Regions from separate parts of the Kaistia nematophila genome, predicted to be linked through region 1. Evidence: predicted binding sites of a transcription regulator. Region 1 holds the regulator's gene; the other holds the start of a gene.
The links. The regulator LexA, encoded in region 1, represses DNA repair genes until DNA is damaged. The targets are predictions, from matches to a motif close to TGTTCNNNNTGTGTTCNG.
Positions count from the first base shown of each region.

Region 2: a site for LexA is predicted at 1,234-1,251, ahead of recA (recombinase RecA). Genes of this name have one in related genera too.

Region 1 covers NZ_JAPKNK010000008.1:157,992-161,673, forward strand. Annotated here, with positions in the region: gene OSH07_RS18160 (ComEC/Rec2 family competence protein) at 1-1,434, shown strand, start outside; gene lexA (transcriptional repressor LexA) at 1,428-2,132, opposite strand; gene OSH07_RS18170 (glycosyltransferase family protein) at 2,360-3,121, opposite strand; gene OSH07_RS18175 (glycosyltransferase family 2 protein) at 3,108-3,682, opposite strand, start outside.
Region 2 covers NZ_JAPKNK010000003.1:136,292-139,973, reverse strand. Annotated here, with positions in the region: gene OSH07_RS09200 (pseudouridine-5'-phosphate glycosidase) at 1-130, opposite strand, end outside; gene OSH07_RS09195 (SDR family NAD(P)-dependent oxidoreductase) at 370-1,059, shown strand; gene recA (recombinase RecA) at 1,300-2,388, shown strand; gene OSH07_RS09185 (GFA family protein) at 2,500-2,871, shown strand; gene alaS (alanine--tRNA ligase) at 3,012-3,682, shown strand, end outside.

The DNA of each region.
Region 1 (3,682 bases):
GGCTTCTACCTGCTGATTTCCGGCCTCGACGTCGCCGCGCAGCGCTCCTTCATCATGACCTCGATCGTCTTCCTCGCCGTCCTGCTCGACCGGCGCGCGATCTCGATGCGCAATGTCGCGCTCGCCGGACTGCTGGTGCTCGCGATCACGCCGGAGAGCATCCTTTCCGCCAGCTTCCAGATGTCGTTCGCCGCCACGGTGGCGCTCGTCGCCGGCTTCGAGATCCTGGCCGACCGTCGCAGGCGCCGCGCCGAACCCGGCCTCGTTGGGAACCGCAGCGGGGCGGCGGCCGTCCCCCGGCGATTCGCCCTGTTCGTCGGCGGCATGGCGGTGACGTCGCTGCTCGGCGGCCTCGGCACCACGCCCTTCGCGCTCTATCACTTCCAGCGCATGGCGCCGCTGTCGATCCTCGCCAATGTCGCCGCGATGCCGCTGACCGACTTTCTCGTCATGCCCTTCGCGCTGCTCTCCGTGCTCGCCATGCCCTTCGGGCTCGAGGCTTTGCCGCTCTGGGTGATGGATTGGGGCATCGGCGGCATGCTCGGCGTCTCGGCGACGGTCAGCCTCTGGTCCGGTCAATCCGGCGGCGCGGCCATGCCGGGCGCCGCCGCGCTGCTCCTCTTCGTCGCCGGCTTCGTCTGGCTGGCGCTCTGGCACGAGCGCTGGCGGCTATTTGGCCTCCTGCCGATGTTGCTCGGCACCGCACTCGCCTTGATGCCGGCGCGGCCCGGCATCCTCGTCGCCGCGGATGGAAAGCAGCTGGCGATCCGTGGCGAGGATGGCGCCTATCGCATCGTCGCGGGCGATCCGGACCGCTTCATCAGCGAGATATGGCTGCGTTCGGACGGTGACGGCCGCGACGCCAGGGAGGCGGGCGTGGTTCAGGCGGGCGGCTGCGATGCGTCGGGCTGCGTGGGAATGTTGCCCGACGGCCGGCAGGTGGCGCTGGCGCTCGACCGATCGGCCTTCGAGGAGGATTGCCGGCGCGCCTCGCTGGTGGTGACACCTCTCGCCGCGCCCGAAAACTGCGCCCGCCATGCCGCCGTCATAGACCGCCATGTGCTGGCGCGCTCAGGCTCGATCGCACTGTCGTTCGCGGAGAAGGAGGAATCCCCGGGCCCGGCGCCGCAAGCCACGGTGCCCAATGCGCCGAAGCCAGATTCCTCGAAACTGGATGCTCAGAAGCCGTCAATTCCTGGCGCCGATGATGAGTTCGTCGGGCTCGCATCGGGACGCGGCTCGTCACGCTACGACATCGTCGAGCGAAATGCCGACGACGAGGACGTGCTCGCGCCAGAACCACCGGCCGAGGCCCCGGAAACCACAGCCGCAGCCGCGCCGCGCCCAGCCGTCGCTTTCGAGATCCGCGCCGCCTACCCGCCGGTGCGGCGTCCCTGGATGCCGGCCTATCAAGCGGAGCCGGCGGATCAGTAGGTGCGCAACAGGCCGACCAGCTTGCCCTGGATACGGACGCGGTCCGGTCCGAAGATGCGGGTTTCATAGGCCGGATTGGCGGCCTCCAACGCGATCGAAGCGCCCTTGCGGCGGAGCCGCTTCAGTGTCGCTTCCTCCTCGTCGACCAGCGCCACGACGATGTCGCCGGAATCGGCATTGTCGCTCTTGCGGATCAGCACCGTGTCGCCGTCGAGGATGCCGGCCTCGATCATCGAATCGCCACGCACCTCGAGGGCGAAATGCTCGCCGCCGCGCAGCATGTCGGGCGGCACGGCGATCACATGGCTCTGGGTCTGGATGGCCGAGATCGGCACGCCGGCGGCGATCCGGCCCATGACCGGGATGATCACCGGCTCGCCGGCCTCGTGCACGTCCTCCACCGGACGGGACTTGCCCAGGCTGCCCTCGATCACGCTGGGCGAGAAGGCCTGCTTTTTCGGCCGCGCCATCGCCGGCGTCATCGTCTCCGGCAGGCGGACGACCTCCAGCGCGCGGGCCCGGTTGGGCAGGCGGCGAATGAAGCCGCGCTCTTCCAGCGCCTTGATGAGGCGGTGGATGCCGGATTTGGAGCGCAGGTCCAGCGCGTCCTTCATTTCGTCGAAGGAGGGAGGGACGCCCGCTTCCTTGAGGCGCTCCTGGATGAACATGAGGAGTTCATACTGCTTCCGGGTGAGCATCTCGTTCTCGCGCTGCCAATCTTGCCAGGGATGACGACAGAATCGCCAAGGTACAAAACACGAACAGGATAGCTGTTCCCCATGTGTTCTGCAAGGCGATGGCTTGCGATGCGCGGCCGGGTTCGCGCGGGACGCGCGACTAGGGTGGCCCACGCGGTTGGGCACGGCGTGGCGGGGCGTCGTCGTCTGCTGTCGACCCCGGCGTGGGAGGTGGCCGCAGGCGTATCCTATTCGCCGATTGGATGTTTCCGGAGCGAGCCGAGATCCTGCATCCATAGGCCGCCATCGTCGACATGGGCGGGGTGGTAGAGGCGGTTGCGCGGGATCGTCTCGAAGGCGGCGTCCCGTTCCTCGGCCAGGTAGTCATAGCCGATCGGCTGGTCGGCGCGGTTCGGATCGAGGAAATTATAGAGGTCGCGCCGCGCCAGACGGCGTGCGGGGGCAATCATCTTGAGATGATACAGGTCAAGGTCGCAATGCCTTGTCTGGAAGCCGCCGTCCCTGGGAAACCAGAGGTCGTGCAGCCCCGTGTCCGTGCGCTCGGCCGGGTCGAACATCGTGAACAGGCAATAGCGGATCTTCTTCCCCCAGATGCCGTCGATGCGATAGGTCGTCGGCGTGTACATTTCCCGGAAGCGAAAACCCCAGGCGACGCGACCGGACTCGGCCATCAGTCGTCTGATCCGGGAGCGCACGCCGGCTTCGAAGCGCTCGTCCGGGTCAACGGCGAGGATCCAGTCCGCGCCGGCCTTTCGTGCCTCCTGAAGCAGGATGCGGCGACGGCCCGCCTCGGAACTGAACACGCCCGTGGCGGCGCGATCGTCGAACGCCACCCAGCCATCGACGATCGGCTCGATATTGGCGAGCAGGTTCGGTACGAGGTGCGCGTCGAAGCGGTAGCTGAAGACGGCGAACACCTGCGGACGACGGCGCCGCAGGGTGAGCCAGGGATGGCGCGGCGGCTGCGTCAGTCGCTTAAGGGTTATCATGCAGGGATTCCCGGCAATCGGTGGCGCGCCCTGTGCCGAGGTCGGAGGGCAGGAGACCCGAAAGCAGGGCCCCGGTGGCCCTGGCCAGGAGCGCCGCTCTGAGGATCGGCATGGCTTCAAGCACGGTCGCGAGTTCGTCTGCCTCGAGCCCCTGGCGCGCGAATTCGAGCGCAAGCGACGGCTGACGCAGGATTTCTTTCGCGATCTTGATCCGGCGGGCTCCGAAGACCTGCTGGCGCTCCTTGCCGTAGCGGACGCCGCGGCAGAACTGGTCGCGCAGGAGGGACAGAAGGCGCGTCTCGTTCAGATGCTCGGTCTGGATGCGCCCATCCCACACGGGCCTTAGGGGCGCGGGCAACCGTTCAAGGAACTCGGTGTCTTCGCCGCTTCTCAGGGTTTCATCGAACAGGCCGAACTCGTCGAACAGCGAGCGCTCATAAGAAGCGCCGAACCGGATCGTCTTCTCGGCCGGGAGCCGAGGCAGCCGGCGCATGAACATGCCGAGATGGGCGGCGCTGGCGACCCGGCTTTGCGGGGCGCTGTTGACGATGGCGCTGGCCA
Region 2 (3,682 bases), on a different contig from region 1:
CCGTGGCGACGTTGTCGGGGTAGGGCATGCCATGCGTGACGATCGTCGTTTCCAGCGCGACCAGCGGCTTGCCGTCGGCCTTGGCCGCCGCGACTTCGTCGGACAGGATGATGAGATCGGACTTGGACATTCTGAGAATCACCGTTCTGAGGGGGCGGGCGGCGCCGGATTTGGCGAAGCGCATCCGCGAAAAGGCGGACCATGGCCGATTGCCCCGGTTCTCGGCAAGTCCTGGATCGCGCGTTCGCCATGATCGGCGCACGTGTCGCGGCGCCTCGATTGCGGGCGGCGCGGTTTGCGGGTCATATCATCGCCCGATCGATCGAACCGGGGCGGCGTCGCCGCCACCGGCAGCAAGAGGTTCCAGGCATGACGAAGACCGCTCTCATCACGGCCGCCAGCAAGGGAATCGGCGCCGGCATCGCCCGACGCCTGGCAGCCGACGGCTTCCGGGTCGGACTGCTCGGCCGCTCCGAGGGCGTCGAGGCGCTGGCGGCGGAACTGGGCGGCTTTGCGGTTCGCGGCGACGTCACCGTCGCGGCGGATCTCGAGGCGCTGGTCGAGCGTGCCCGCGCCGAAACCGGCCGCATCGACGTCATCGTCGCCAATAGCGGCCATAGCGCCAAGAAGAAGCTGCTCGATCTCGACGACGAGGACTGGCGCGCCGCGCAGGACATGTTCCTGCTGCCGACCGTGCGGTTGCTGCGGGCGGCGCGCGCCGATCTCGAAGCTGCGAAGGGCTCCTTCGTCGCCATGTCGAGCTTTGCCGCCACCCGTCCGGACGGCGACTTCGCCTCTTCCTCCGTGCTGCGGGCCGGGCTTTCCGCCTATGTGGCGGTCGCCGCGCGTACGCTCGCCAAGGCGGGCGTCACCATCAACGCGGTCGCGCCCGGCTTCATCGATTCGCTGCCGAGCACGCCGGAGCGCATCGCCCGCATTCCGGCCGGTCGCTATGGCGAGGTGGCGGAGCTCGCCAGCACGGTCGCCTATCTCGTCTCGCCGCTGGCGCGCTATGTCACCGGCCAGACCATCACCGTCGATGGCGGCCTGACGACGTAGGGGCGGCCAGCCGGATGGGGCGGGCGCCGTCGAGGCGGCGCCCTCGGGAGGTGACTGGCGCGCGCCTGGCGCCCCCTTCGTCCGCCGCATCCGGAGGCGGCGCCCGGTATCGTCGCCGCAACGATCGGGTCCACGGCAATAGCGTCGATGCTGCTTTGTTCCCCTCTTGAACATGAGAACAAAACATGTACATTGTCCCTGTTTGCTCACTTCCGAGCGGTGTGGAATAAGGAGCCCGGAATGTCTCAATCTTCTCTCCGTCTCGTCGAAGGGGCCACCATGGACAAGTCGAAGGCGCTGGACGCAGCGCTCTCCCAGATCGAGCGAGCCTTTGGCAAGGGCTCGATCATGCGCCTCGGGCAGAACAAGGCCGTCGAGATCGGCACCGTATCCACCGGCTCGATCGGCCTCGACATCGCGCTCGGAATCGGCGGCCTGCCGCGCGGCCGCATCGTCGAGGTCTACGGGCCGGAATCGTCGGGCAAGACGACGATGGCGCTGCAGACCATCGCCGAAGCGCAGAAGAACGGCGGCATCTGCGCCTTCGTCGACGCGGAGCACGCGCTCGACCCGGTCTATGCCCGCAAGCTCGGCGTCAATCTCGATGATCTCCTGATCTCGCAGCCCGACACGGGCGAGCAGGCGCTCGAGATCACCGACACGCTGGTGCGCTCCGGCGCGGTCGACGTGCTCGTCGTCGATTCGGTCGCCGCGCTGACGCCGCGCGCCGAAATCGAGGGCGAGATGGGCGACAGCCTGCCCGGCATGCAGGCGCGCCTGATGAGCCAGGCGCTGCGCAAGCTCACCGCTTCGATCTCGAAGTCGAACACCATGGTGATCTTCATCAACCAGATCCGCATGAAGATCGGCGTCATGTTCGGCAATCCGGAGACGACGACGGGCGGCAACGCGCTGAAGTTCTATGCCTCCGTCCGCCTCGACATCCGTCGCATCGGCGCGATCAAGGAGCGCGACGACGTGGTCGGCAACCAGACCCGCGTCAAGGTCGTCAAGAACAAGCTGGCTCCGCCCTTCAAGCAGGTCGAATTCGACATCATGTATGGCGAAGGCATCTCCAAGATGGGCGAGTTGATTGACCTCGGCGTCAAGGCCGGCATCGTCGAGAAGTCGGGCGCCTGGTTCTCCTATGACAGCCAGCGCCTGGGCCAGGGCCGCGAGAACGCCAAGCAGTTCCTGCGCGACAATCCCAAGGCGGCTGCCGCGATCGAACTGGCGATCCGCCAGAACGCCGGCCTGATTGCCGACCAGCTCACCAAGGGTTCGCCCGAGGGCGAGGGAGATGACAGCGACGACGCCATGGAGGCGTGATCGTTCCGATCCGTCGCTTCGGATGGCGGCTGTCGCCGTCATCCGCGCTCGGCTATGCTGGTGACAATTCCGGCTGTGCCGGTGAAAAGAACAAGACGGGGAGGGGTGGGAATGTCCGAGCCGGCGATGGATCCGGAGACGCGCAGCGGCGGGTGTCATTGCGGGCGCGTCCGCTTCACGGCGCGCGGCGCCTTCGGCGCGGCGATTTCCTGCAATTGCTCGATCTGCGGCAAGCGCGGCCATTGGCTCGCCTTCGTGCCGGCCCGCGATTTCGAGCTGGAGCAGGGGGCTGATTCCCTTTCCGACTACCAGTTCAACCATCGCCGCATCCACCATCTCTTCTGCTCGACCTGCGGCGTCGGCTCCTTCGGGCGCGGCACCGCGCCGGACGGTTCGGCGATGGTGGCGGTCAATGTGCGCTGCCTCGACGACGTCGATCTCGCCGCCGTGACTGTTACGCCCTATGACGGCCGCAGCGCCTGAATGGCGCCGTCGCGCGCGACGTTAAGGACGGCGTACGCGTTTTCTGGACAGTCCGACGGACGGTCGCTACAAACGCCCGCACAATTCCTTCGGCGGGGCGCCTTCTATGCGCGCCCCCACTGTAGCAGGCGGGTCAGTTCATGAGCAGCGTCAACGACATCCGGTCGGCGTATCTCGGCTTCTATCAGAAGAACGGTCACGAGATCGTCGCGTCGAGCCCGCTCGTGCCGCGCAACGATCCGACCCTGATGTTCACCAATGCCGGCATGGTCCAGTTCAAGGACTACTTCACCGGCCGTTCCGCCGCGCCCTATCCGCGCGCCACGACGTCGCAGAAATGCGTCCGCGCCGGCGGCAAGCACAACGATCTCGACAATGTCGGCTACACCGCCCGGCATCACACCTTCTTCGAGATGCTCGGCAACTTCTCCTTCGGCGACTATTTCAAGGAGCGGGCGATCGAGCTCGCCTGGACGCTGGTCACCAAGGAGTTCGGCCTCGCCAAGGACAAGCTCTGCGTCACCGTCTACCACGACGACGAGGAAGCCTTCGGCCTCTGGAAGAAGATCGCCGGCCTCTCCGACGACAAGATCATCCGCATCGCCACCTCCGACAACTTCTGGCAGATGGGCGACACCGGCCCCTGCGGTCCCTGCTCGGAGATCTTCTACGACCACGGCGACCATATCCCCGGTGGCCCGCCCGGCAGCCCGGACGAGGATGGCGACCGCTTCATCGAGATCTGGAATCTCGTCTTCATGCAGTTCGAGCAGATCGCGCCGGGCAACCGCGTGCCGCTGCCGCGTCCCTC